DNA from 4 places in the Mesorhizobium sp. M0663 genome. Region 2 is predicted to be linked to each of the others. Evidence: riboswitches for the same ligand, from Rfam matches in the RefSeq annotation. Region 2 holds a riboswitch; each other region holds the start of a gene.

Region 1 (7,579 bases), on a different contig from region 2:
GATACGCTGCCCTTTACCTGCCGCCGCGAAGGTTTGCAGCGCCGCAGGTTTGTAGAACGTCCTCTCCTCCTACCATCCGGTATGCGCCGCGTCGTTTGGACGCGCGAACGGCGCTGTAGCAATTTGTCGTTGTGCATGGTCCTTTCGCAAAATCGATTCCGATTGTCAGGGTCATGCGTTAGACCTGACAGGCACCTTATCCGGAAATCCGATGGCGGGAGGCGCTGGTGGAAGGCCAGGACGAACAGATGACCGGCGCCAGGGCAGCCGAGGAGCGCCGCGCCGACATCTATGACGAGGACGGCGTCATCCTGTCGTCGTTCCTCGCCCAGATCGGTGCCGCGATCGCCGATCGCGATACGCTGACGCTGAAGCGTGAAGTCGACGATCTGCACCAGTCGGAACTCGGCCACCTGCTCGAGGCCCTGCACCCGGAACAGCGACGCGCGCTGGTCGAATTGCTGGGCAAGGATTTCGATTTTTCCGCGCTGACCGAGGTTGACGAGGCGATCCGCCGCGACATCGTCGACAGTCTGCCCAATGCGCAGATCGCCCAGGCGGTGCAGGATCTCGATTCCGACGACGCGGTCTACATTCTCGAAGACCTCGACCAGGAGGACCAGGACGAGATCCTGTCGCAGCTGCCGTTCACCGAGCGGATCAGGCTGCGGCGTTCGCTTGACTATCCCGAAGAGACCGCCGGCCGCCGCATGCAGACGGAGTTCGTCGCGGTGCCGCCGTTCTGGACGATCGGCCAGACCATCGACTACATGCGCGAGGACAACAATCTTCCCGACCGTTTCAGCCAGATCTTCGTCATCGATCCGAGCTTCAAGCTGCTCGGCGCCATCGACCTCGACCAGATCCTGCGTACCAAGCGCTCGGTCAAGGTCGAAGAGGTCATGCATGAGACCAGGCATGCCATCCCGGCCACCATGGACCAGGAGGAGGCGGCACGCGAATTCGAACAATACGATCTTCTGTCCGCCGCCGTCGTCGACGAGAACGAGCGGCTGGTCGGCGTGCTGACCATCGACGACGTCGTCGACGTCATCCAGCAGGAGGCCGAAGAAGATCTGCTGCGCATGGGCGGCGTCGGCGACGAAGAACTCTCGGACAGCATCTTTTCGACCTCGCGCTCGCGCGTGCCCTGGCTGCTGGTCAATCTTTTGACGGCTTTCCTGGCGGCCTCGGTGATCGGCCTGTTCGACCGCACCATCGAGCATATCGTGGCGCTGGCGGTGCTGATGCCGATCGTCGCCGGCATGGGCGGCAATGCCGGCTCGCAGACCATGACGGTCACGGTGCGGGCGCTGGCGACCAGGGACCTCGACATCTACAATGCCGGCCGCATCATCCGCCGCGAAATCGGGGTGGGCTTCATCAACGGCATCATCTTTGCCATCCTGATCGGCCTCGTGGCTGCTGCCTGGTTCCACGATCGCAATCTCGGCGGCATCATTGCGGCTGCGATGATCATCAATATGTTCGTGGCGGCTCTGGCGGGCATCCTTATCCCGCTGCTGCTCGACCGCTTCAAGATCGATCCGGCTGTGGCTTCGGCGGTTTTCGTCACCACGGTCACCGATGTCGTAGGTTTCTTTGCCTTTCTCGGGCTCGCCACATGGTGGTTCGGCGTGCGCTGAACGTCACCTCAATTGACTTTTACGTAAATGCCATGCGAGGCTTTGAAAGGTGCCTTGTCCGCCGATTCTGGTACGCGCCTGGGCGCCGGCGGCGCCGGCCAGTTGGAACTCGCGGCGTGGCCGGGGCATTGGAGTGACGATGCGGGAATATTATTCGATCACGGAGCTGACCCGCGAATTCGACGTGTCGACGCGGACGTTGCGCTTCTATGAGGACGAAGGGCTGGTGCAGCCAGTAAGACGCGGCCGCACTCGGCTGTTCCGTCCGTCGGACCGGCATCTCATCCGCCAGATCATGCGCGGCAAGAGGCTCGGCTTCTCGATCAACGAGATCCGCGAAATCATCCAGATGTACAGGGAGCCGCCCGGCGAGGTCGGCCAACTCAAATTGATGATCAAGCGCATCGAGGAAAAGCGCGAGGATTTGCGCCAGAAACGCCGCGACCTCGAAGAGACGCTGGCCGAGCTCGATCAGGCAGAGGAATCCTGCGTCGAGCGGCTGGTGGAACTCGGCGTCACCACATGAGCGTGGCGTCAGCGCCGGCTCAAATCCAGCGCCGCACCCTTTTGGCGTAGTCCCGGTATTTCTTGCCGAATTTGGCCGTCAGCACCTTCTCCTCGCTCTCGATCGTCAGCTTCTGCGTCAGGAACGCCGCGATGACCGCCAGCGGCAGGAACCAGGCGATCCCAGTGACAAAGGCGAGGCTGACCAGCAGCAGCGTGTTGGCGAGGTAGATCGGGTTGCGGCTGACGGCGAAGGGTCCGGTAGTCACCAGATGGTCAGGCACGCCGTTCGGGTTGAGCGTCGTCTTGGCGCGGATCATGGTGCGAATTGCCGTGAACCAGAGCGCGGCAACCGCCACCAACCCCACAAGGCCGGCGGCGAACAGGATGTCGCCGAGAAGATCGCCGATCCACGGCAGCGGATAGAACAGCCCTAGCGCGACGCTGACGATGATGGCGGCGATATAGATCAGCGGCGGCCATGGGATGTGCCCCAGCTTCGGCTGCCCAGGATTTTGCTGCACGGGTTTCGGGTGACTGTCGCTCATTATTGTCCTCCCTCGATTAGCGCGTTCCCGGTTCCGCCGCCTCGGTTTGGGCGGTGCAGGTGCCGGCGAGCTCGCCAATATGCGCCTTCCACTCCGGGGACTGGTCGTTGCTGTAGAGCCGGTCAAGCGAGGCTTCGCCCTGGAGACTGTCCAGCATGCAGGCACAATAGCTGGAGCAGAACTCGGTGTCGCGTGCCTGCTCGCAGGATATCTGGCAGGATTTCAGAAAACGCACCTCCCTGATTTCGGCCTGCGCCGGCATGAATTGCGAAAACAGCCAGACCGAGCCGATCAGCACCGGCTGATGGATCAGATAGAAGGCAAGGCTGTGCCGGCCGATGAAGACCAGCGGATTTGCCCAGCGGCCGGGCGCCAAGGCCGACAGCCGCGTCAGCGCGCCGGAGGTGGCGGCGAGCTTGGTAACCGCGATGCCGGCAAGTACGGCGCCGAACCAGGGCAGCAGTGGAACGTAGTCGTTGGAGCGCGGGTTGGTCGCCGACAGGCCGACCCACCACAAAGCCGGATGATCGAAAAGCTCAGATCGCAGGTAGAAAGGCGCGGCAATAGCGAGGGCCGCCACGGCAAGCGTCAGCAGCGCCGGGAGGCGCAGGAACGCCAGGCCGAGCAGGCTGGCGAGCGCGATCTCGTGCAATATGCCGAAGAAGATGAAGCCATCGGGCGTGGCGATGCGGGTGACCAGCGATATTGCGAGCGCTGCCCCGGCAACCATGGCGAAGCGCTTCCAGAAGCCGGTCCAGCGGATTTTCTTGCCATGGGCGAGATAGAGGCTGATGCCGACCAGGAACAGGAAGCTCGAGGCGATGCAGCGCGCGTAGATTTTCCACCAGCCGAAGGCGGTGAGGCCGGGATCGGTGTAGCCGAAGAATTCGAGGTCCCAGGTGAAATGATAGCTCGCCATGGCAAGCAAAGCGATGCCGCGTGCAATGTCGATAGCGGCGATGCGCTTCGACTTCGGTTGATCCTGAACGGCTGCGCTCGGCGTGTCGATGCTCATGGTCTCGCTGTCTTGGTTCAGCCCCGGCAAGACGACTATCACGGTTGCCACCGTCAAAAGAAGCAGGGCCTTGCGTCGCGTTGGTACCGGTCGGCATCAGAGCTGCTTTAGGCCAGAGCCGGAAAGCCTTTGGCCGGCGTGCAGGCGTTCTTCGGCCTGGGCGCGGTTTTCGCAACGCTCGGGCTGCTGGCGGCGGCCTGCGGCTTCGTCACCTGGCGCTATCTGCCCAAATCGCTTTGATGTTCGAGCGCCGCATGGCGCTCGCGCACCCAGTTGTGGAAGCGGTGCAAGTCGTATTCCTCGGGCATCAGTACGCCGGCCTTGTGGCGCATCGAGCGCAGGCCCATCTGGTTGACCTCGCAGATATCAGCATCCTCCTCCAGCACCTGGGTACCGAAGGCGACGATGTTGTCGATATCCGCGGCCGGTTCGGCGAGCGCTTCGGGCGAAAAAAGCCATTCGGCGGTAAGTTCGGTCTGCTCCGGGCCAAGCGGCACCAGCCGCACGGTCCTGACATAGTCGACATGGCCGACGACGAACATCGACGGCATGCTGGTGGCATAGGTCTGCCCGGCGGCACGCTCGCCCGGCGTCAGGCCGGAAAAGACCGAGCCGTGGACGCGCCCGTCGCGCGACCAAGTTTCGGCCCCGGCCCGCAAGCCGCCGGCAAATTCCGGCGCGTCATTGTCGGCGTGGCGCGCCCATTCGGGGTCGTCGTGCCGGCCCATCAGGCCGCGGCCATAGATCGGCACCAGCCGCGACAGGTCCTTGTGGACGCCGGGGCAGTGCAGGCACTCGTTGAAATTTTCCCAAAATACCTTCCAGTTGCAGTTTATCACCTTGCGCAGCACATGGCCGCTCAGCAGCGTTTCCAACGGCCAGTTGGCGAGGTTGCCGGATGCCGGATCGAAGGATGTTTCAGCCGAGCCGGCAGCGTCTTCCGCCAGATTGACGAAGACGAAACCGCGCCACACCGAAAGCGCGACCCGGTAGAGCGGATGATCGGCCTTGTCGAAGCCGTCCGGCAGCGATTTCGACGGCACGCGCACCAGATCGCCGTGCAGCGAATAGGACCAGGCATGGTATGGGCAGGTGATGAGCCGCGCCTTCAGCCGTCCTTCGCTCTGCTGGCAAAGCTGCGAGCCGCGATGCCGGCAGGTGTTGTGGAAGGCGCGCAACTCGCCGGTCTCGTCGCGCAGCACGACGACCTCCTGCGTGCCTATGCGGAACGTCCTGAAAGCCAGCGGCTGGGCAAGGTCGGCCTCGCGGCAGACGAGCAGCCAGTTGCGATACCAGATGGCCTCGAGATCGCGCTGATAGGCCGCGATGTCCCAATAGGCTGATGACGGCAGCGTCGGCTCGGCCCGCGTCAGGCCGTTGTAGGGACCGCGCTCATTCGGGCTGGGTTGCATGCCGGCTTCCTCCCCATCCGCCAGCCGACACCCGGCTGCGAAAATTGTCAATCGCGGCGCCGGCCGACCGGGCTTGGCGAGGCGGCGCATTCGCCACACGATCCGGCGGAATTTGGTTTGCCGGGCGCGGCGATTCTGCCTATAGTCACTGATGTCGTCGGTTCCGTTTGGAACCAAGAGGGAATGCGGTGAGGGCAAGTTGTTTGCCCAATGCCGTGGCTGCCCCCGCAACTGTGTGCGGTAGTCCTCTCCATATGCCACTGAAGGTTCGCCTTCGGGAAGGTGGGGAAGGGCGCTGATCCGCGAGCCAGGAGACCTGCCGGCGACAGGAAACTGACTTCTATGCCCTCGGGTGGAGGGCGAAAGGACAAGACATGAATACCGCTTCCGTCTCGCTCGGCGCTTCCGCCTCCTCGCAGTCGCGTCTCATGCAGCTGGCGCTTGCTGCATTCCTCGGCATTTTCGTCATGGGCTTTGTCGGCTTCTCGCATATCGATGCGGTCCACAATGCCGCCCACGACTATCGCCATTCGATGGGCTTTCCCTGCCACTGACAAGGGGCTGACATCATGACACTGTTTCGCAACGTCGTGTTCATCGCGGCGATCGCAGGGCTTGTGGCCGGCGTGGCTCTCGCCTGCATGCAAGCCTATGCCACGGTGCCGCTCATCCTAAAGGCGGAAGTCTACGAACAGGCCGGCGGGGGCCATGACCATGCCGCGGCACCTGCGACACCGGCCGAAAACGCCGCGGGCATGACGGCTATGAGCAGCGCCGCGTCGGCACCGGCTGAAGCAATGGCTCCGGCGGAAGACGAAGGCTGGGCGCCGGCGGACGGTTTCGAACGCTTCGGCTTCAGCGTCGTTGCCAATATCGTCACCGGCATCGGCTTTGCGCTGGTCCTGGTTGCGGTTTCGGAATTCGCCGGCGGCATCGGCAATTGGCGCCAGGGCCTGTTCTGGGGGCTGGCCGGCTTTGCCGCATTCACGCTGGCGCCGGGCCTCGGCCTGCCGCCGGAACTGCCGGCGATGCCGGCGGCCGACCTTGTCCAACGCCAGATATGGTGGTGGGCAACAGTGGTGGCGACAGCGGCCGGTCTCGGCCTTATCGTCTTCCGCAGATCGCTGCCGCTGGTGGCTCTTGCCGTGGCGTTGATCGTTGCGCCGCATATCGTCGGCGCGCCGCAGCCCGATAGCTTCGAGACGGCGATCCCGGAAGGCCTGCACCACCAGTTCGTGGTGGCGGTGACGCTGACCAATCTGGTGTTCTGGCTGGTGCTCGGCGCGGTCGTCGGCGTGGTGCGCGGACGCTTCACGGGCACGGCGACCAGCCTGCGCGACAGCTTTGCCTGACCGCGCTGCCGGGGCACTGACCCTGGTCATCGGCGGTGCGCGCTCGGCCATGAGCGCGCATGCCGAGAGCCTGGTGACGGTCGGCCCGCCGCCTTGGAGCTATATCGCCACGGCGCAAGCCTATGACGACGAGATGCGCCAGCGCACCGCGCTGCACCGCTCGCGCCGCGGCGCCGGCTGGACGACCATCGATGCGCCGCTCGACCTTGCCGGCGCGATCGGAGCGCTGCCTGACGGCCAGCCGGTGCTGATCGACTGCCTGACGCTGTGGCTGACCAACCATATGCTGGCCGACCATGATGTCGAGGCCGAATGCCGGAGGCTGGCCGATGTGCTGTCGCGGCCGCGTGGGCCGTGGTTCGTGGTGTCCAACGAGGTCGGCCAGGGCATCGTGCCGGACAATGCGCTGGCAAGACGGTTTCGCGACGCCGCCGGCCGGCTGAACCAGGACGTCGCGGCTGTTGCCGGCACCGTGCTTTTGATGGTGGCGGGGCTGCCGCTCAAGGTGAAATGACATGGCTGATACTATCGATCCCAAGGACGAGGAACGCCACCGCGCCAAGATGGCCAAGCGCAAGGCGGTGCAGGACGCCGAGGTCGCGGCCAAGACGGTCGAGAAGGGGCTGCTGATCGTCAACACCGGACCGGGCAAGGGCAAGACCACGGCCGCCTTTGGGCTGGCGCTCAGGATGCTCGGCTATGGCAAGCGCGTCGGCGTCGTTCAGTTCATCAAGGGCAAATGGCACACCGGCGAGAAAGACGCCTTTGCTGCCTTCGGCGACCGTGTCGTGTGGCACGCCATGGGCGAGGGCTTTACCTGGGAGACACAGGACCTGAAGCGCGACATCGCGGCGGCCGAGGCTGCCTGGGCGAAAGCGCTGGAGCTGATGGCCGAGCCGTCGATCAGCCTCGTGGTGCTCGACGAGCTGAACATCGCGCTGCGCTACGACTACCTCGATCTCGAAAAGGTGGTCGCGGCGCTGAAGGCGCGTCGCGAAGGCCTGCATGTCGTCGTCACCGGCCGTAACGCCAAACCGGTATTGGTCGAGGCGGCCGATCTGGTCACCGAGATGGGCGTGACCAAGCACCACTTCTCCGCCGG
Region 2 (7,579 bases):
CGACATGATGCGGCCGATCTCGGAGTAGAGAACTCGGATCAACTGCCCCCGCTTCGGCACCTCGATACCGAGCAGCCGCTCCGCGGCAAGCGCGAAGGCATGCTCCTGGTTCATCGGCGCGCAATAGTCGAGCCGGTCGAGATAGGGCACGGCCTGCAGGTAAGTCTTATGCTCGATCAGCTTTTCCGTGCCGCGATGCAACAGCCCGATATGCGGATCGACGCGATCGACGACTTCGCCGTCGAGTTCTAGAACCAACCGCAAAACACCATGGGCAGCAGGGTGCTGAGGCCCAAAGTTGATATTGAAGTTGCGAACGGAAGTCTCAGCCATTTTGGCGTCTCAATTCGTCTTGGCTTTTTCGTCGCCTGGAAGGACGTAATCCGTCCCCTCCCAAGGGCTGAGAAAATCGAAATTGCGGAATTCCTGTTTGAGCTCGACCGGCTCGTAGATGACGCGCTTGGCTTCGTCGTCGTAACGCACCTCGACGAAGCCGGTCAGCGGAAAGTCCTTGCGCAGCGGATGGCCTTCAAAGCCGTAATCGGTCAGAATCCGCCGCAGATCCGGATGGCCTGAAAACAGCACGCCGTAGAGATCGTAGGTCTCGCGCTCGAACCAGTCGGCGCCGGGATAAATCCCGGTGATCGACGGCACGAGCGTCTCTTCGTCGGCCTGGACCTTGATGCGGACGCGGATATTCTGTCTCGGCGACAGCAAATGATAGACCACGTCGAAGCGCTTTGCCCGCGACGGATAATCGGCGCCGCAAACGTCGATGATCGAGATGAACTGGCATTTCGGATCGTCGCGCAGGAAGGTGACCACCTCGATCAGGTCGCGCGGCTCGACTGGGATGGTGAGTTCGCCATAGGCGAATACCGCCTCGCCGATCCGGCCGACCAGTTTCTCGCCGAGATAGGTCGAGAGATCATTCAACGCCTGGGTCATGACAGCCTCGCCAACCAGTCCAGAATCTTGCGTGAGTCTTCCGGATCTTTCTCACCGAACCAACCGCTCTCCGTGGCCGCGTCAATGGTCAAAAAAACCTGGCATTCATCATCGTCACCCAGCTCGCCAAAAAACAGCTTTCCGACAAACTGCCGGGTTTCGAGGTTTGCCGGGTCCCCGTTCAGGGCAACGCACTCCACAAACAACTTTTCGGTAACTGCTCCCTGGCCCGGCGCCGAAGAGGAAAGCTTGGCCGACATTTCAGCAATCAGGTTCTTGGTTCGATCGCCAAGCGAACGCAGTCTCACGTCGCCATGATAAAAGACTATTCGTGGGTCGCTTGTCGGCTCAGCCTCCCAATCATTTAGTCGAATGTCGACACCGAGACCAGCAGCACCAAATTTCGTATCTGCTAAAAGCGCAGAAGAATAAAACGTCGAACCGGCGTCCGTTTTTACAAATCGCTGTTCAGACGTCTTGAACATCAAATCCAGCCAAGGCTCAGGGTTGCCATGAATAATCCCATCTTCATCCACGGCGATTTACCGCTCGATCGTGCCGGTGCGGCGGATCTTCTTCTGCAGCAGAAGGATGCCGTAAAGCAGCGCTTCGGCGCTCGGCGGGCAGCCGGGCACGTAGATGTCGACCGGCACGATGCGGTCGCAGCCGCGCACCACCGAATAGGAATAATGATAATAGCCGCCGCCATTGGCGCATGAGCCCATCGAGATGACGTAGCGCGGCTCCGGCATCTGATCGTAGACCTTGCGCAGCGCGGGCGCCATCTTGTTGGTCAGCGTGCCGGCAACGATCATGATGTCGGACTGACGCGGAGACGCGCGCGGCGCGACACCGAACCTCTCCGAGTCATAGCGCGGCATCGACGTATGGATCATCTCGACGGCGCAGCAAGCGAGACCGAAGGTCATGAACATCAACGAGCCGCTGCGCGCCCAGGTGATCAGCGCCTCGGTCGAGGTGACGAGAAAGCCCTTGTCGGCGAGCTCGTTGTTGATCTCCAGGAAGAATGGATCGTCGGACCCGACCGGCCTGCCGGTGTTGGGATCGATGAGGCCCTTGGGCTTCGGCGCGACGAGCGTGCCGGAACTGTCGTTCAATCCCATTCCAGCGCTCCTTTTTTCCATTCATAGGCAAAGCCGATGGTCAGCACCGCCAAAAACACCATCATCGACCAGAAACCGAGCATGCCGATCTGGCTGAACGACACCGCCCACGGAAACAGGAAGGCCACCTCCAGATCGAAGATGATGAACAGGATCGACACCAGGTAGAAGCGGATGTCGAATTTCATGCGGGCGTCATCGAACGAGTTGAAGCCGCACTCATAGGCCGAAAGCTTTTCCGGATCGGGGTTGCGATAGGCCACCAGGAAGGGTGCGGCGAGCAGCGCCAGCCCGACGATCAGCGCCACGCCGATGAACAGGACGATGGGCAGGTACGAACCTAAAAGTGCGTTCATGCTGCAGTTTCCGTTGGCGGCCAATCCACTCTGATTACAGCACCGGACCCACTTGCGGAAGCGTGACAGTTTAACCACTGAACCGTTTTAAGGAGGCTCTATGCTGCAACGCGGCGAGGGTTAGCGCAGCGCTTTCGGCGAAGCAAGTCAAACCTTGTTCAAATCGCGGTGCTGGACGGCATATCCGGGAAAACTGGTCCGATCCGCTCCTGTTTGATTTCCTTCACTTTTTACTCCACTTTTCTCTCCTGACATGAATGCCGCCAAAACCCTGTTAGCATGGCACGGAATCGCAGGTCATTTTCTCTGTCTAAAATCGTCCGGATGCCGCCTTCATGAAGGAAAAAATCTCGCTTGCCATGGCCCGCCGCATTGCGCTCGCGGCACAGGGATTCAATGACCCGCGCCCCACCGGCACGCCTGACCGCCGGCATCTGGCCCGCGTGCTTGCCCGTACCGGCCTGCTGCAGATCGATTCCGTCAGCGCCGTGGTGCGCGCCCACTATATGCCGCTCTATTCGCGGCTTGGCCCCTACAAGCTGGCGCTGCTCGACGACGCCGCCGTAACGCGCAAGCGCATGGTCTTCGAATATTGGGCGCACGAAGCCTCCTTCTTGCCGGTCGAGACCTATCCGCTGATGCGCTGGCGCATGCAGCGGGCCGAGTGCGGCGACGAAATGTACAGCGGACTGGCCAAATGGGGCCGCGAGCACGCCGCCTATATCGAAGACATCTATCGCGAGGTCGCCGAACGAGGCCCGATCGCGGCGTCGGCTTTCGAAGGCCAGAAGGGTTCGGGCGGCTGGTGGGGCTGGAGCCATGCCAAGCACGCCTTCGAATGGCTGTTCTGGGCCGGCCGCATCACCACGGCGCATCGCCGCGGCTTCGAACGGTTCTACGATCTGCCGGAGCGCGTATTGCCGCCGGCGGTACTCGCGCTACCGGTTCCCCGTCCCGAGGATGCTCACCGCGAATTGCTGCGCATCTCGGCCCGCGCCCACGGCATCGCCACGGCAGGAGACCTGCGCGACTATTTCCGCCTCTCGCCCGCCGACATCAAGGGCCGCATCGAGGAGTTGGTCGAGGCCGGCGACCTGTTGCCGGTGAGCGTCGAAGGCTGGAACAAAACAGCCTATCTCCACAAGGACGCCCGTTTGCCGCGCAAGATCGAGGCGCGCGCCTTGCTCGCGCCGTTCGATCCTGTCGTCTTCGAACGATCGCGCACCGAGCGGTTGTTCGACTTCCACTACCGCATCGAGATCTACACGCCGGCCGAAAAGCGCCAGTATGGCTATTACGTGCTGCCGTTCCTGTTCGGCGACAGCATCGTCGGGCGCGTCGACCTCAGGGCCGACCGCCCGGCCGGCGTCTTGCGCGTCCATGCCGCCTATGCGGAGCCCGGCGCCTCGCTGCAAACCGCAGCCGAGCTTTTCGAAGAATTGAAGCAGATGCAGGGCTGGCTCGGCCTGGAACGCATCGAGGTGACCGCTGCCGGCGACCTCGGCCGGCCGCTCGCGGATATCGCCGCGTCATAGACGTGCGTTGACACGACTGCCTCCACAAGCCTAAATCCGTTCCAGACGGTCCCCTGCCCGCAACGGCAGGGGCCAAGAGGGAATGCGGTGCGAAATCTCGATTTCAAATCCGCGGCTGTCCCCGCAACTGTAAGCGACGAGCCTCGGCCGAAAACCACTGGGATATTCCCGGGAAGGCGGCACCCAGGCGATGACCCGCGAGCCAGGAGACCTGCCGTCTAGGACATAAGAATCCGATCGCCTGGCGGGTTTTCCGGGCAAGGAGCCTGATTTGGAACACGACAGCAGTTTTCCGGCTGAGACAGCGGATTTATTGTCCGGCCATGGTGATTCCCCGGCCGGCGTTACCGTCATCGTCTGCTCGTCCTGCCGTGACGAGACCGGTTCGGACGCTTATCCGCGCGCCGGCGAACTGCTCGCAGAGGACACGCGCCGCGCCGCTTCCAGCGAAAACATCAAAATCCGCACCGTCGAATGCCTCGGCAATTGCAAGCGCCGGCTCAGCGCGGCCATGCTGCGCGACGGCTGCTGGAGTTACGTCTTCGGTGATCTGACCACGACCAGCGGCGCCGATCTCGTCACCGGGGCAAAGCTGTTCGCCACCTCGACGGATGGGCTCATTCCATGGCGCGGCCGTCCCGATTGCCTGAAGCGCGGCCTGGTTGCCCGCATCCCTCCCCTTGACCTTTTGAAGGACCTGACATGACCGCTGCCTCCCTTTCGCGCGTTCCCTGCACCGTGGTCACCGGCTTTCTCGGCGCCGGCAAGACGACGCTGATCCGCCATTTGCTCGAAAACGCCAAAGGCAAGCGCCTAGCCATCATCGTCAACGAGTTCGGCGACATCGGCATTGACGGCGAGATCCTGAAGGGCTGCGCCATCGACACCTGCCCCGAGGAAAACATCGTCGAGCTGGCCAATGGTTGCATCTGCTGCACCGTCGCCGATGATTTCGTCCCGGCGCTGGACCAGATCCTGTCGCTGACGCCGAGGGTCGACCACATCCTGATCGAGACATCCGGCCTCGCTTTACCCAAGCCGCTGGTCCAGGCCTTCCAGTGGCCGTCGGTGAAAAGCCGCGTGACGGTGGACGGCGTCATTGCCGTGGTCGACGGACCGGCGCTGGCTGATGGCCGCGTAGCCAACGACATGGACGCCCTGCAGGCCCAGCGCGCGCAGGACGAGACGCTCGACCATGACGATCCGGTCGAGGAAGTGTTCGAAGACCAGCTCGCCTGCGCCGACCTGATCATCCTGTCGAAGAGCGACCTGATGGACGCAGCCGGCTCGGCCCGTGCCAATGCCGTCATCGGCAAGCACGTTGCGCGGGCGGTGAAGATCGTACCGACTTCGCAAGGCAAGGTCGACCCGTCGGTGCTGCTCGGCCTCGGCCTCGCCGTCGAGGACGACATCGAGAACCGCAAGACCCACCACGACGACGAGCTCGACCACGAACATGACGATTTTGACTCGTTCGTCATCGACATCGCGTCTGTGTCCAACCCGGACGAGCTCGCACAACGGGTCGCCACGGCGGCGGAGGAAGAAAACGTGTTGCGCGTCAAGGGTTTCGTCGAAGTCGGCGGCAAGCCGATGCGGCTCCTGCTGCAGGCCGTCGGTCCGCGCGTCAACCACTATTACGACCGCGCCTGGACCGCTGAAGACGACCGCCGCTCGCGCCTGGTCGTCATCGGCCTGAAAGGGCTGAACCGCCCCGCCATCGAGCGTATCCTCGCCGGCTGACCCCAGGTACGAGCCGCGATGCACATCCTCACCACCACATCCGCCTCGCTCGACGATCTCGCCGAGCCTGTCGATCTCAGGCAAACGCCTGCGGATGTCGTGGCGCTGTCCTTCACCGACAGCGACCTGGCCGGGCTGGCGGCGGCGTGGAAGGCAGATGCGCACCGCCTGCCGTCGATGCGGCTCGCCGCCTTGCGCGACCTGCGCCATCCGATGTCCGTCGACCTGTGGATCGACAGCGTCGCCCGCCACGCCAAGGTCATTCTGGTCCGCATCCTCGGCGGCTATGACTGGTGGCGCTATGGCTGCGACCAGCTCGCCGTTATCGCGCGAAATCGCGGTATCAAGCTGGCGCTCCTACCGGGCGAGAGCCACGACGAGGATTTGCGACTGATCGAAGGCTCGACGCTGCCGCGCGAGGAGTTGGACGCCCTGCTTGGCTATTTCCGCGAGGGCGGGCCGGCAAATATGACGGCGCTGGTGCAGAGGCTGGCAAGTCTCGCTGGATCGGGTGCGGCGGTAGCCGAACCTGTTAGCGTGCCAAAGGCGGGATTTTACGAGCCGGGACTGGGGGTCGTAGAACGCGGCGTCCCCCTCCCCCTCGAGGGGAGGATCCGGCCGCAGGCCGGGGGTGGGGTCCTCTCCGAAGCGCGCCTACACAAAACGTCGCGCACTGCCGTGACGACCCCACCCGGCCCTGCGGGCCACCCTCCCCGCGAGGGGGAGGGGGGCGTGGGGGCAATTGTCTTCTACCGTTCGATGCTGCTCGCCGCCGATGTCGCGCCCATCGACGCGCTTTTCGAAGCCCTGCGCCACCGCGGCATGGCTCCCGTGCCTATGTTCGTCTCCAGCCTCAAGGACCCGGCGTCGCTCGCCTTTGTCGAAACCGCGCTCGCAACCCTGAAGCCTGCCGCCACCATCACCGCCACAGCTTTCGCCTCGGGTGCCGAGCCCGGTGTCGAAACCCTGTTCGACCGCGCCGGCGTGCCGGTGTTCCAGGTCATCGTCGCGACCACCCGCCGCGACATCTGGCAAACCAATCAGCGCGGCCTGGCGCCCGCCGACCTTGCCATGCATGTCGTCCTGCCCGAGCTCGACGGCCGCATCCTGGCCGGCGCCATTTCATTCAAGGGCGAAAGCGAAACCGACCCGGCGCTGGCCTTCCGCGCCTTCGCCAACCGGCCTGAGCCCGACCGCGTGGCGCAAGTGGCGAACCGTGTCGAGGCCTTCGTGCGCCTGCAGCGGACGCCGCGTGCGGAGCGCAAGCTCGCCATCCTGATCCCCGACTATCCGAGCGCCCCCGGTCGCACCGGCTACGCGGTTGGTCTCGACGTGCCGTCCAGCGTGCTGGCAATGCTGCACGACCTGAGCGAACAGGGCTATGCCGTTGAAAGGATTCCGCAAACGCCGCGCGAGTTGCTGGAGACGCTGGAGCGTGGAGGTGAAGGGTTGGGGTTTGAGGACTATCTCGGGTACTCGGCGGAATTGCCTGCTGAAGCGATAGCTGCAGTGACGGCCGCATGGGGGAATGCGGGAGATGAGACAAGTTTGTGCGAGGCACCCCCCTCTGTCCTGCCGGACATCTCCCCCTCAAGGGGGGAGATTGGCAGTTTCGCCGACGGCTCTCGCTCAACATCCTTGGTGATTGGCGAAAGCAGAGACAACAGCGCAATCTCCCCCCTTGCGGGGGAGATGTCCGGCAGGACAGAGGGGGGTGTTCAAGCGCCTGCCGCCGCAAAATTCGCCTTCCGCGCAGCCACCTTCGGCAACGTCACCGTGGCACTCGCACCTGACCGCGGGCGCTCAGCCGACCGCCGCGCCGACTATCACGACCCGACGCTGCCGCCGCGCCATGCGCTGGTCGCCTTTGGCC
Region 3 (7,579 bases), on a different contig from region 2:
GGTCGGATAACCGAAGATGGTCGACAGCATTGGCGGCAGCAGCGACATGCTCGCCAGGATGAGCACGCCCATGACAAAGATGAACGCGAGCCCGGTGACGAAATTGCGATCGAGGAAGATCTTCGGGTCGATAAAGGGGTGCTCCGCCGTCAACGTGTGGATGGTGAATACCCAGAAACCGGTGATGGAAAGACCAAGCTCGATCCATATCTCGATCGAGGAAAACCAGTCGACCTCGCCGCCGCGATCGAGCATCAGCTGCAGCGCGCCGACACCGAGCGAGAGCATGGTGAAGCCGAAGAAATCGAAGCTGCGCACGCGACGGGCGACGCTGGGAAGATATGCGGCCATGCCAAGGAAGGCGATGATGCCGACCGGCAGGTTGATGAAGAACACCCAGCGCCAGTTGAAATTCTCGGTCAGCCAGCCACCCAGCGTCGGGCCAAGGATTGGTCCCAGCATGATGCCGGCGCCCCAGATGGCCATGGCCTGGCCGTGGCGTTCCCTGGGGTTGATGTCGAGCAGGAAGGTCTGCGACAGCGGCACGATGGCCGCGCCGAACACGCCTTGCATGAGCCGGAACAAAACGATGGTCTCAAGGCTCCAGGCGATGCCGCACAGCATTGAGAAGACGGTGAAACCGACCACGGCCGTCAGGAACAGCTCCTTGCGGCCGAAGCGGTCGGCAAGCCAGCCGGTCACCGGCGTCATGATCGCCGCGGCAACGATGTAGGAGGTCAGCACCCAGTTGATGTTGTCGGGCGAGGCGCCGAGATCGCCGGTCATGGTCGGCAGCGCAACGTTGGCGATCGTCGTGTCGAGCGCCTGCATGATCGTCGCAAGCATGAGCGCAACTGTGATCAGGCCGCGGTGCGGTACTTCGCGAAAGGGTTCTGGGCTGCTCATGAGCTAAAACTTCCAGCAGGTAACAAAACGTGTACATTAGGTTTCCGGACGGCGAGGCCCTCGCTGTAGAGAGACCCTCATCGCGGTGGGACGCGAGCATCGATGTGGGGGTTACATCGACTGAGCGTCTCGACAAGCGGGCGCCTGCCGCCCGGAAACCTGAGGACCGAAGATCCTGCGCGGCGTTGTCTGCTCAGGCAGGCTACAGCGCAGCCCGTCCACGCATTCAACTTTTCCTGCGCCTCCCTCGGACCAATCCTGCATCCATCTCGCTGTTTGCTATGCGGCCGCTACCAGGCCTCTTTACCTGGCCTCGCCTGCCGTGGCGCGGCCGAAAATGCTCGGCAGCCCGCGGGAAACGCCGGTGTCCACCGTGACCGTCGCGCTCATGCCGGTGCGCAGCGCCGTCTTGGCGTCGGCATCGGCCAATTCCAGGCGGACCGGAATGCGCTGCGTGACCTTGACCCAGTTGCCGGTGGCGTTCTGCGCGGGCAGCAGCGAGAACTCGGCCCCGGTGCCGGCGCCGATCGCCTTGACGGTGGCTTCGAACGTCTTGCCCGGATAGGTATCGACCACGATTTCGGCCTTCTGGCCCGGCTTCATGTTGGTGAGCTGGGTTTCCTTGAAATTGGCGTCGACCCAGGTGTCGCCGGTCTCGACCAGCGAAAACAGCGGCGTGCCCGAACCGACATACTGGCCGACCTTGAACGAAGCGGCCTGGCTGATGATGCCGTCGGCAGGTGCCTTGACCGTGGTCTGGACCAGATCGTAGGCCGCCTTGTCGCGTGCGGCGAGCGCCGCCATTACCGTTGGATGCTTGTCGGTCTCGATGTCGGGATTGCCGCCAAGTGCCGCCTTGGCGCTGGCGATCCCTTGCTGGGCCACGGCCAGCTGCTGCTTCGCCTTGTCGAGGTCGTTCTTGGCTTCGTCCAGAGACGACTTGGCGTTGATGCCCTTGCGGGCAAGGTCGGCGGCGCGGTCATATTGCGACTGCGCGTACTGGACCTGGCTTTCGTCGGACTTCTCCTGCGCCAGCGCCTGGCTGTAGGCCGCACGCAGCTGCTCGACATTGAGCCGTGCGCCAGCCACCGCCGCGTCGGCCTGGGCCAATGCGATCCGGTAGGGCTCGGGATCGATAGCGAACAACACGTCGCCCTGCTTGACAGACTGGTTGTCGAAAATGTCGACCTGAACGATGCGGCCCGCCGTATCGGCGGCTATCGACACCTTGGCCTGCTGCAGATTGGCGTTCTCGGTCTCCTGATAGCGGCCGCCGGTCACCCAGACATAGCTGCCGCCGGCGATCAACGCAGCGGGCAGCACAAACATCAAAAGGAAGCGGCCGGCACGGCGCTTCTTCTTCGGCGCCACCGGCGCCGGAGCTATCTGCGGAGCGACCGTTACCGGAGCTGCCGCCGGCTTCGCGGGAGCTTCCATCTCCAGCTTGGCCGCATTCTCATCTAGTTTGGCTACCGCGTTCATGCTGCTGCGCCTTCCGTATTCTTCACTTTTTCCGAGGGCGGCGTCTCACCATCTGCAAGATTCTGCACCATTGTCTCCAGCGCCCTGACCAGGACGTGGCGATCTTCCGGCGAAACGCCAACGAGCGATTCCTCATAAACCTCGCCGGCAAGGCTCTTGACGTGGGTGTAGGCCGCGTTGGCCTTGGCGGTCGGGAAAATCATGCGCACTCGCCTGTCGGTTGCGTCGGGACGGCGCTCGATCCAGCCGCCCTCCTCCATGCGATCGACAAGACGCGAGACGCTGATCGGCTCGATTTCGAGAAGCTCGGCAAGCCGCGCCTGCGCGACACCCGCCTCCTTGGCGACACGTACCAGAAGCCGCCATTGCGCCGAAGAAAGGCCGAAACCACTGGCGCGCGCCTCGAAGCGCTTGCGCATCAGGCGCTGCACGTCGTGGATCAAAAAGCCCAATCTGTCGATGCCGTCGGAAACCATGAGCGACATATATAATAAGCGTGCTCATAATTCAAGGAGCCGGATTGTGCCAGAAGCCGGCAAGTGTGCATGGCAGTCACATCATGAGCGATTGCGAATGAGCATCGTGACCACGAAGAAAGCACCGAACGAACTGGTGATGATGCCGATCGGCAGTTCCTGCGGCGGCAGCAGCGTGCGCGCGAGAAGATCGCTTGCCAGCAACAGCACCGCTCCGAAGATAGCGCAGGTTGCGATCAGGCGAAGGTGTAGCGGGCCGGCAAGGGTCCTGGACAAATGCGGGATCATCAGGCCAACGAAACCTATGACGCCTGCTACCGAGACAAGGATTGCTGTCGAGAAAGCGGCGACGAGAAATGTCATCCTGCGCATCCGCGCAACCGGCACACCGAGGCTTTCGGCGGCATTCTCGCCGGCCAGGAAAGCGTCGAGCCGACGATGGTTCCAAAGTCCATAGACAAGGATGGTGCCTGCGCCCAGAGCAGCCAGCCCGACATTGTCCCAACGCGCGAGCCCGAGCCCGCCCATCGTCCAGAACAACACCGAGTGAGCGGCGCGCTGGTCTCCGGCAAAGACGAGATAGTTGGTCAAGGCGGTGAACATGAAGGAGACAGCAAGCCCGGCGAGGATCAGCCGTTCGGGGCCTTGCCCCCTCACCCGCGAAACCAGCAACAGCACGATGCCGGCGGCTAATACGCCGCCCGTGAAGGCCGCGACCGGCAACGTCCAGATGCCGAAATGGTCGCCAAAAATGGTGATGACGGAAACCGCGCCGGCCGCCGCTCCGGACGACAGGCCGAACAGGAACGGATCGGCGAGGTCGTTGCGCGTTACCGTCTGCAGCAGCGCGCCGATGACGCCCAGCCCGGCGCCGACACAGATGGCCATAATCGTGCGCGGCAGCCTGAGATCGACAACGATCTTGGCAATCGGGATCTTGCCGGCCGGACCGGACACGATATCTCCGTCCAGCCCGGCCGCATGTCCGAGCGCAGCAATCACGTCGCTCAGCGCGATGACCGTCGATCCATAGGCAATCGACAACAAAGCAAGAGCGGCAATTGCTGCTGCTCCTGCTGTCATGGCCAATTCGAACGCTCTCTGGCGCAAGCTCAGAAAGCTTCCGGGTGCATCGCCCTGGCGATCTTGCCGATCGCCTCGATGTTGGCAGGCCCAGGTGTCAGTTCGGCATAGCGCAGCGCGACGAAGCGTTCATTTTTGACCGCATCAGTCTCCTTCATCGCCGGATGGGCTTTGAGGAAATCGAGCAGTTTCCTGTAGCCGCCGCCGTCCTGGTAGTCGAGCAGGATAAGGAATTGCGGATTGCGGGCCGCCACCGTCTCCCAATCCGTATTGCCCCAACTCGTCGCCATGTCGGCCATGATGTTGTCGCCGCCGGCAGCAGCGATCATGGCGCTGGGGATCGCGAACTTGCCTGATGTGAAAGGTTTGTCTTCGCCGGAGTCGTAAAGAAACACGCGCGTTCCCTTGCGGTCGCCGATCTTTGCCGTGATATCGGCAAGTTGTGCCTTCCAGTCCGACACAAGCTTTCCCGCCTGGGCCTCCTTGCCAAAAATCTTGCCCAGCTTTTCGACATCACCATAGAGCAGGTCCATCGAGGCCGCGGGGCGGTTCTTGTCGAGATGGACGCAGCTTTCCGTCAGCACAAGCGTCTTGATGCCGTACGGCGCCAGCGTATCGGGCGTCACCTCGCCACCTGGTTTCATGCCGTAATACCAGCCGGCGAAGAAGAAATCGGGCTCGACGGCGACGAGGTTTTCGAGCGTCGGGTATTTCGGCGCGAGTTCCGGGATCGCGCCCTGCTCAGCCTTGAATTCCGGACCGACCTTGTACCATCCGGTGATGCCCGTCAGGCCGACGATCGACGGTTGCAGCCCCAGCGCGAAGGCCATCTCCGCCATGTTCAGATCTTGGATAACGGCGCGCTTCGGCGCGGCTTCGAACGTCAGCGGCGTGCCGCAGCTGTCAACGGTCACGGGAAAAGCGAAGGCGGCCTGGGCAAGCAGTAGGGGGGCAAAAGACAATACGAGGCGTTTCACGAATGTTGCTCCTTGGTCAGATCAGGATGGGAAGAGGCACGGTTAGGAACGTCGAAGATCGTAAGTTCGCGGTCCTCGGTGGGATGGCGCAGCCGAAGCATGTCGACGCCGAAAGTCTCGCGGATCAATTGCTTGGTCAGCGCCTCGTGCGGACCGGCGAGTGCCTGCAGGCGGGCCTCGTTCATCACCGCGACCCTGGTGGCAAATGGCGTGACCAGCGACAGATCATGAAGCACCGCCACCACGGTCATGCCAAACTGCGATACGAGTTCGAGAAGGTCGCTGCGGGCGCGCGGATCGAGATGATTGGTCGGTTCATCGAGGAACAGGATTTTGGGCTCCTGGGCGATGGCGCGCGCCAGCTGGGCGCGTTGCCGCTCGCCACCGGATAGCGAGCCGATTGTGCGGCCGAGCAGCGGCATCAGGCCGGTTCTGCGAAGCGCTTCGATGACGATGTCGCGTTGCTCGCTCCTTCGTCGCAAGCCCGCATGGGGGACGCGCCCAAGCTCGACATAGTCGATCACGGCAAGCCGCGGGTCGGGCTGATCGGTCTGGCCGACGACCGCCATGTGCAGCGCCCGCTCGGCGGCCGAAAATCTCTCCAGCCGGCGTCCGGAGAATCTCACGTCTCCTGCGCTTGGCCGCAGCGTACCGCAGAGCATGCGCAGCAGCGTCGTCTTGCCGGCGCCGTTAGGGCCGATGATGGCGAGGCGGTCGCCCGCCGCTAGCGAAAGGCTCACCGCACTGACCAGGCGCTGGCCATTTGCCGTCGCACTCAGTTCGCGCGCTTCAAGAAGAGGCTGGGAGGCGTCCAACTTACCGTCACTTTCTCAATGGCGACGGAAGGAAGCTGGACGGACCGGCCGACAAGACCGATGTCCACGTCTCCTCCCGGCACACCCCGTCCGGTCAACTCATGCTGATGGCAGGTCTCCTGGCTCGCGGGTCTTTGCGCCATCCTGCCTTCCCAGCCTTGCCGGCCAGTGGCACTTCGGATCTTGCTAACCGCTTACAGTTGCGGGGGCAGCCACGGCCTCGATCCGAAGACCTCACCGTGTTCCCTTTTCACCCCTTGCCTTTCGACTCGGGGACCATCACTCAGCCACCCTAATTTTCCGCCACTCACAGCGCAATAAATTTTCGGAGTTCGGACAGCCGCTGGAGCAAGGGTCTTGTCAGAAGGAGTCATGCATACCTCGTAATGTAATAACATTACGTACCTAGAGGACGTTGTCTGCTTCTGTCAACCCCCAACACGATTTGGGACAAATGGCTGCCGGCATCTGGGCGCGAGGTCGCCGATGCGCCGGAATTCGATCCCTGTAGCGGCAAGGCTGGAAATTTGGATACCGGTCAAAGTGTGAGGCGCGGCAGGCGACCCCGAAGCGCAGGAAGCGCTGCTACCGCTTGTGACGAGCATGCAGAAGATCGGCGTTCAGATGCTCAGACTATCGATCTCATCCAGGCGGAAAACGCTTCGATATGCGCTTGTCGGGGGTGATTGGCTACGCAGGCAAGGTAAAAGCCATAGCCTGGCAGACAGAGATCATGTGCCTTGACTAGCCTGCCAGCCTCGAGTTCGCCACTGACGACCACATCGCTGCAGATAGCGATACCTTGGCCTGCCGCTACCGCGTCAATCGCGTGCAGCTCTTCGCGGAAGCTTAGGTCCCATGCCTGGTTGGCATTGGGGATGCTGGGATCGATCGAGCGTGCGATCGCCAGCCATCGTTGCCAAGTCGGCGCTTCCGGGTCGCGGTTCGTCCAATTGAAATGGATGAGCGGGTATTGCAGCAGATCGGCGGCGCGCTCGATCTGTCGGTCGCCTCCTGCGAACAACTCCGGGCTGCATACCGGAAAGAATGCGTCCCGAAAAATTTCCTGCGCGGGAACATCCCGCGGCATCCTGCGCGCATAGCGGATCGCGACGTCGGCGTCACCGGCTCGCAGGTCCAGAACGGCGTCTGTCCCGATGATCTCCAGTGGAATGTTCGGATGCTGTTCGCGCCACTTCGACAGGCGCGGAACCAGCCATCGGCTGGCAAATGCATTTGGGCTCGTCACGCGCAACGGGCGTTGGCCAACTCCGGCCGAGGCTGATGCTATTGCCGCAGCGAAAGCGTCGAAGCCGCTGCAAATTACCGGGAATAGCCGTTCGCCCACGCCTGTGAGCACGAGCGGTCGTGGGCGCCGCCGGAACAGCAGTTGCCCACAGACCTCCTCCAGCAATCGAATCTGGTGGCTGATGGCCGTTGGCGTCACGCCGAGTTCCGTCGCGGCCTTCCTGAAGCTCATCAGCCTGGCAGCGGCTTCGAAGGCGCGAAGCGACCCGAGCGGCGGAAGTTTTCTCATCCAGGCAGTTTAGATGAATTTAGCTCATCCAGCGACTGAGATATTCGATTTTGCAGCGAATGGCGCCGCATGAGATCATTGTGATCCGGTGAACGACAGCGGCCTGTCCAACCGTGCTGAATCACGAAGGGTATCCCTCGATGAGCATGTTCAAGCTTATAGACGGTTCCGAGCCGACGTTGCAGGCGCCAGATATCGCCCGGCTCAGGCAGGCGATTAGCGGCGATCTGATCCTTCCGGACGACCCTGGCTATGACCAGGCGCGCAGAGTTTGGAATGGCATGGTCGATAAGAGGCCGGCGG
Region 4 (5,556 bases), on a different contig from region 2:
AGGTGCGGCGGCAGCTTGGCTGATGACGAGCATCGCAGCAGTAATTTTTGATCGCCCATTCGTGCTGTGTACCAGCCCTGTGTCTTGCGCAAGTGGTCACGAACGGCTGCCGGAGCCTCGAAGACGCCCTAAAAACACATGTTGCGATTTTTGAACACGCTTGACGTGTTAGATTAATTCATCCACGATGCGTGTGTTGAACACGCGAGGTGAGTTATGAACATGAAAGAGCTTAGGGTTCGACTGGGCATGACTCAAAAAGATTTGGCAGAGCAGATGGCAACGACGCAACAGACTGTGGCCCGTTGGGAAACAGGCAAAACGCAGTTGAACGTCGAGCAGATCAAGGACCTTTGTCTCACGTTGAAATGCACGGTCGAGGAGCTGCTGGGCTGGAAGATTGATGTCGAGGAGTGGCGCACGAGCCCGTTTGCAATTGCCGATGCCGAAACGCGATACGGCACGCTCAGAATCAAGACGACTGTTGGCAGCCGCCAATATCCTATCGATGAAAAGGCGCGTGAATCGATTTTACGTCAGTTGAAGGAACTTCATAATCTGCGCAGAAATAACACAAGCAGGCCATGGCTGTATTGTTGGAGCCTTGACAACAAAATACTCTTGATAAATCCGCAATATGTCCGCACCATTGAGCTTATCGGTGACGATGTAGAGGAGATGCCAGAGTATTATCATCCAGAAATCTATCGGGCTTTGGATGACTGGGATAAGGGTGAGGTTTCAGGAAAGCTGAAGAAAGAATGCGATGCCATCATCGCAGAGATGGGTGATCAGGAAGCCGTGCGCATGGCCTCCTATGTTCGCGTCACATATGACGACGGAGAAGATGAGTGGAACTTCTTGGATGAAGAAACCGCTACGACTTTCTTCGGATTGGAAGCTGCGACCTTTGACGTTCCCCAGTGTAGTTTCGCCGAAGTGGAGGAAGAAGGCTACTACCGAGCGCGATACGCCAACCTTGATCGCGTCGCGGTGATGGAGGTTCCAAGCGACCGTTATCACAGATTGACCGCGCCCGAGGAAGCTTAGAACCATCCACGAAGGGCGCATGTTACATCTCGACCTTGCGTGGTGCGTTTTCAGTACGAGATGACGTTAAGCGTAGGTAGTGGCAGGTAAGAGTGCTCGACCAGAAGCTCAACTGCCTCCTCAATATCGCTGCCGATGTGCCGCAGGACACGTCCACGGGAGCGTGGATAGGCGTGAAGTTCCTGCACTCCACGGTCCGCTCTCCCATCGCCGGTGTGCGCCCGACGCCATCTTGTGGACGAGCTTGGCCGCCTGCACCCGGTTGTATTCCGGCTTGCGGTCCGCCTGGGCGGTCCGCCGCGATGGCTATCTCCATGTCAATCGGCGCCGAACTTTGACTGCCCGCTGCTTTTGATGAATTTGGCGAGGTCCCGCGCATAATCACTCTTGGTCTTCTCCTTGAGGCCCTGTGTCGCGAACTTGTGGTCCAGCAGGGCAAACAGGTCCAAGTCCCCTTCCGCCTGTGGCGCTGGCTTGCCCTCACCGCCCTCGGCTTCCCAATTGGGGACCGCTTCTGCGTGCTGCACCGTGGCGATTGTCCGCCCAAGACGCATCACAAGATCGAACGCCAAACCGTGCGCGTGCACGACGATTTGCCGCTCAGGCCTCATTTGGACAGGATTTGAGCTAGCCCGGTGGTTTGAGCCGGGTTACCTTGAGCCGGTGGGCTGCGAACAAGCAGTTCGAGACATTGGCCTCGATCACTTCGCAACACGCCGCTGCGCCTGGCCTCGGTGTGCTCCCCCCGAAATCGTTGTGTCATATCACCGAGGGCATCACGGCCAACAGCTTCCACATGGGCAACAGCCTCGCCATTGAGCCGAATATGGTCGCGAGCAGATCACCAACGAAGCGGTCGGAACCTCGGAGCCGAAGTTCGACGCCGAGGTGGTTCGCGTGATGCGCTAAGCAGCACCACGGCGCTTGCCGGTATGTTTGCTGCCGGCAGCCGACGAACTCCTATCCTCCTGGACAAGGGCGCCGTGCGTCATTGCTTTGATTTACCGGCCGCTCAAGGCTTCCACAGTTTTCGCTTTCGAGGCGACCTTTGGAACATGCCAGCGGAAATTTAACATAACGACATAAACATTTCTTTATGCGGCGTTGACAATGAAGCGAACTGCTGTAATTGTCTCCCGCGTCGTGGTTCTCCGTACGGCGCTGCCGCAGCGGAGCTAAGAGGGAAGCCGGTGCGATGCCGGCGCTGCCCCCGCAACTGTTAGCGGCGAGCCAACCCCACTCATGTCACTGAGGCGAATAGCCTTGGGAAGACGGGTAGAGGCTATGACCCCGCGAGCCAGGAGACCTGCCACGGCGAATTACGTCCACGGGCGGGGTGTCTCGGTGGCCGCTGCAGCCTAGCGTTCGTGCCGGCCTGCTAGCGCCTTCCTTGTCACCGACGCCCCAACCATCGGGGTCTGGCATGACTATCTCTCAGCAAATTCCTGTAGCAACGCTCGGCGTGCCCCGCTTCGGTCGTCGGCGAGAACTGAAATTCGCGCTTGAAAGCTACTGGTCCGGAAAATCGTCCGCTGCCGACCTTCTCACGACCGCGAAGGCGCTCCGTGCCGCTAGCTGGGAGGAGCAGCACGATCGCGGCGTGTCGAAAATCCCGTCGAACGACTTCTCGCTCTACGACCATGTGCTCGACACCGCAGCCATGGTCGGCGCCGTTCCATCCCGTTACGGCTGGAATAGCGGCGAGGTTCCACTTGACATCTACTTCGCAATGGCGCGGGGCAACCAGGGTCAGACGGAGGATTGTCGACACGCTGGTCACCAGCAGGCGGCTCATCGGTCTGATGTAACCGCGATGGAAATGACCAAGTGGTTTGACACCAACTATCACTACATTGTGCCGGAACTCAACGATGATCAGACGTTCGCCCTCTCGTCGACGAAACCGGTCGATTACTTCATCGAGGCTAAAGCTCTCGGCGTTCACACACGCCCAGTCATCCTTGGACCGATCACCTTCCTCAAGCTGGCGAAATCGCCTGCCGAAGGATTCGATCCCATCGCGCTCCTGCCGCGGCTGCTGCCCGTCTACGAGCAACTCCTGCAGAGGCTGAAGCTGTCTGGAGCCGACTGGGTGCAGATCGATGAGCCAGCGCTTGTCCTCGATCTGAACCCGAACGAACGAGCTGCGTTCGAATTCGCCTATGGCCAGCTGTCGAAAGCCGCGCCCGAGCTGAAGATCATGCTGGCTACCTATTTCGGGCCGCTGGGAGACAATCTCGAAACCGCGGTTTCTCTGCCCCTGGCCGGGCTGCATATTGATCTCGTGCGCGCTCCCGAGCAGCTGGAAACGGTGGGTCGGCTCGCACCGAAGGATCTGGTGCTCTCGCTTGGCTTGATCGATGGCCGCAACGTCTGGCGTGCGAACCTGCCCGCCATTCTCGACCGCATCAAACCGATCGTCGCCGGCTGGCCCTTGGACCGCGTCGAGATCGCGCCTTCTTGCTCGATGCTGCATGTGCCGATCGACCTCCGCATGGAGACGGAACTCGACGCGGACATCAGGTCGTGGCTCGCCTTCGCGGCCCAGAAGACCGACGAGTTGGTGTTGCTTGCCCGGGCCCTGTCCCAAGGCAGGGATGCGGTGGCAGGCGCGTTGAAAGCGTCTGCCGAGGCTGCCGCCACTCGCGTGACATCCACGAAGATCCATGACCCGCTGGTTGAGGGGCGGATCGCCAGCATTGACGACAGCATGAAGCGACGAGAGAGCGCTTTTGCCGAGCGCTCCAGAGTCCAGGCCGGCACGCTCGGGCTGCCGCCGTTCCCGACGACGACCATCGGGTCCTTCCCGCAGACGCCGCAGGTACGCAGGGCGCGGGCCGCTCATGCGAAGGGCCAGCTGAGCTATGTCGACTACGAGACCTTCCTGAAGAAGGAGATCGAGGCTGCAATTCGCTGGCAGGAAGAGATCGGGCTGGACGTGCTGGTGCACGGTGAGTTCGAACGAAACGACATGGTACAGCATTTCGGCGAGCAGCTGTCCGGCTTCGCCTTCACCCAGCATGCCTGGGTGCAGAGCTATGGGTCGCGTTACGTGCGTCCCCCCATCATCTTCGGCGACGTATCGAGGCCCAATCCGATGACGCTGCGCTGGTGGCAGTTCGCCCAGTCGATTACGGAAAACCCTGTGAAGGGAATGCTCACAGGCCCAGTGACCATTCTCAACTGGTCATTTGTTCGCGACGACGTACCCCGCTCCGAAGCATGCCGCCAGATCGCGCTCGCCATCCGCGACGAAGTGACGGATCTCGAATGGTCCGGCGCAAGGATGATCCAGATCGATGAGGCCGCGTTTCGCGAAGGATTGCCACTGCGCCAGTCTGATTGGAACGACTATCTCGACTGGGCTGTCGAATGCTTCCGGATCGCTTCAACGGGTGTAAAGGACGCGACTCAAATCCATACCCACATGTGCTATTCGGAGTTCAACGAGATCATCGACGCGATCGCTGAAATGGATGCGGATGTCATTTCGATTGAGACGTCGCGCTCGAAAATGGAACTGCTGGACGCCTTCACGAGCTCCAAATATCCGAATGAAATCGGGCCCGGAGTCTACGACATTCACTCACCACGCGTCCCGGAAGTCGGCGAGATTTCGGATCTCGTCATGCTTGCCCGCGAGCGACTGTCCGATGCCCAACTGTGGGTAAACCCGGACTGTGGCCTCAAAACCCGCAAGTGGGAGGAGGTCCGCCCTGCCCTCATGAACATGGTTGCTGCAGCACGCGCGCTCCGGGAGAAAGTGTAGGCCGGAAGGTTTCCTGGTTGCTCACCATGTGGTGAGTTACCGGCTGCCGCATGTCGGCCTGTGAATGTGCCAAAACGCGATCACATCCTTTGAAATAAGTCACTCGAGCGAAATGTGCACTTTCCTTCGGCACGTGTATTAATCGCGCAGGAGTAAAGGGGACCGTTTTCTCCCTGTGACGTGTCGAGTTCGATTCTCGGCTCGGTTCATCGAAATGCGCGGGTACATACATGACAGGTTCCTTCACTGGCCGCCGGGTTCGCTATTCACCGGTTGACATCCGATGGCAAGCGTTCCAACGCGGCGGCGATCTGGCGCTTCGCTGCTGAGGGCAGAGGCAGGATGGGACGCGGGGGGTCGGCACGGCAAATGTCGAGCAATTCGGCAAGTGCATAGACGACGCGAAGGCTCGAGAACTCCTTGAAGAGGCTCCAGAGCGGCGCAAGCGTGGCATCGATCCGTCGCGCTTCGGCCGCATCGCCCTGTTGCGCCACCGTGACGATCTTCACGCAGACCTCGGGCAGGATGCCGGCGAGGACGCTGTACCATGTGTCGGCGCCGGCGATCATGGCCTCTGCGGCGTTCCAGTCGCCGCTGTAGCCGATCGAGAACCCTTCCGGCACAGTGCGCCTCTGGTCGGCCAGATGGCTCTTGATCGCATCGCCCTTGTCTGTCGGATTCTTGATAGCGACAATCCCACCCACCTTTGCCAAGCGGCTGACGAGTGCTGGGGTGAA

Evidence for each region. Region 2 has a riboswitch for cobalamin ahead of NKI54_RS16690 (DUF1636 family protein). Riboswitches for the same ligand answer to the same signal wherever they lie in the genome.
Region 1: it holds a riboswitch for cobalamin, as region 2 does, so the genes downstream of both, NKI54_RS34945 (CbtB domain-containing protein) here and NKI54_RS16690 (DUF1636 family protein) in region 2, are expected to answer to the same signal.
Region 3: it holds a riboswitch for cobalamin, as region 2 does, so the genes downstream of both, NKI54_RS22790 (ABC transporter ATP-binding protein) here and NKI54_RS16690 (DUF1636 family protein) in region 2, are expected to answer to the same signal.
Region 4: it holds a riboswitch for cobalamin, as region 2 does, so the genes downstream of both, metE (5-methyltetrahydropteroyltriglutamate--homocysteine S-methyltransferase) here and NKI54_RS16690 (DUF1636 family protein) in region 2, are expected to answer to the same signal.

Annotation. Positions count from the first base shown of each region.
Region 1 is NZ_JAMYPX010000057.1:13,917-21,495, forward strand. It holds gene mgtE (magnesium transporter) at 249-1,646, shown strand; gene NKI54_RS34925 (MerR family transcriptional regulator) at 1,786-2,172, shown strand; gene NKI54_RS34930 (methyltransferase family protein) at 2,192-2,698, opposite strand; gene NKI54_RS34935 (heparan-alpha-glucosaminide N-acetyltransferase) at 2,715-3,713, opposite strand; gene NKI54_RS34940 (aromatic ring-hydroxylating oxygenase subunit alpha) at 3,932-5,125, opposite strand; cobalamin riboswitch at 5,267-5,463, shown strand; gene NKI54_RS34945 (CbtB domain-containing protein) at 5,500-5,679, shown strand; gene NKI54_RS34950 (CbtA family protein) at 5,695-6,477, shown strand; gene cobU (bifunctional adenosylcobinamide kinase/adenosylcobinamide-phosphate guanylyltransferase) at 6,470-6,991, shown strand; gene cobO (cob(I)yrinic acid a,c-diamide adenosyltransferase) at 6,993-7,579, shown strand, end outside.
Region 2 is NZ_JAMYPX010000008.1:45,543-53,121, forward strand. It holds gene NKI54_RS16660 (NADH-quinone oxidoreductase subunit D) at 1-333, opposite strand, end outside; gene NKI54_RS16665 (NADH-quinone oxidoreductase subunit C) at 343-948, opposite strand; gene NKI54_RS16670 (hypothetical protein) at 945-1,484, opposite strand; gene NKI54_RS16675 (NuoB/complex I 20 kDa subunit family protein) at 1,491-2,072, opposite strand; gene NKI54_RS16680 (NADH-quinone oxidoreductase subunit A) at 2,063-2,428, opposite strand; gene NKI54_RS16685 (winged helix-turn-helix domain-containing protein) at 2,764-3,963, shown strand; cobalamin riboswitch at 3,993-4,196, shown strand; gene NKI54_RS16690 (DUF1636 family protein) at 4,235-4,669, shown strand; gene cobW (cobalamin biosynthesis protein CobW) at 4,666-5,706, shown strand; gene NKI54_RS16700 (cobaltochelatase subunit CobN) at 5,725-7,579, shown strand, end outside.
Region 3 is NZ_JAMYPX010000015.1:2,878-10,456, reverse strand. It holds gene NKI54_RS22815 (DHA2 family efflux MFS transporter permease subunit) at 1-906, opposite strand, end outside; gene NKI54_RS22810 (HlyD family secretion protein) at 1,210-2,388, opposite strand; gene NKI54_RS22805 (MarR family winged helix-turn-helix transcriptional regulator) at 2,385-2,864, opposite strand; gene NKI54_RS22800 (FecCD family ABC transporter permease) at 2,946-3,947, opposite strand; gene NKI54_RS22795 (ABC transporter substrate-binding protein) at 3,977-4,924, opposite strand; gene NKI54_RS22790 (ABC transporter ATP-binding protein) at 4,921-5,739, opposite strand; cobalamin riboswitch at 5,832-6,035, opposite strand; partial or broken gene NKI54_RS22785 (AraC family transcriptional regulator) at 6,171-6,288, shown strand; gene NKI54_RS22780 (LysR substrate-binding domain-containing protein) at 6,368-7,276, opposite strand; gene NKI54_RS22775 (FAD-binding oxidoreductase) at 7,417-7,579, shown strand, end outside.
Region 4 is NZ_JAMYPX010000072.1:85-5,640, reverse strand. It holds gene NKI54_RS35920 (MFS transporter) at 1-154, shown strand, start outside; gene NKI54_RS35915 (helix-turn-helix transcriptional regulator) at 217-1,050, shown strand; gene NKI54_RS35910 (hypothetical protein) at 1,368-1,622, opposite strand; cobalamin riboswitch at 2,178-2,378, shown strand; gene metE (5-methyltetrahydropteroyltriglutamate--homocysteine S-methyltransferase) at 2,474-4,819, shown strand; partial or broken gene NKI54_RS35900 (dihydrodipicolinate synthase family protein) at 5,086-5,556, opposite strand, start outside.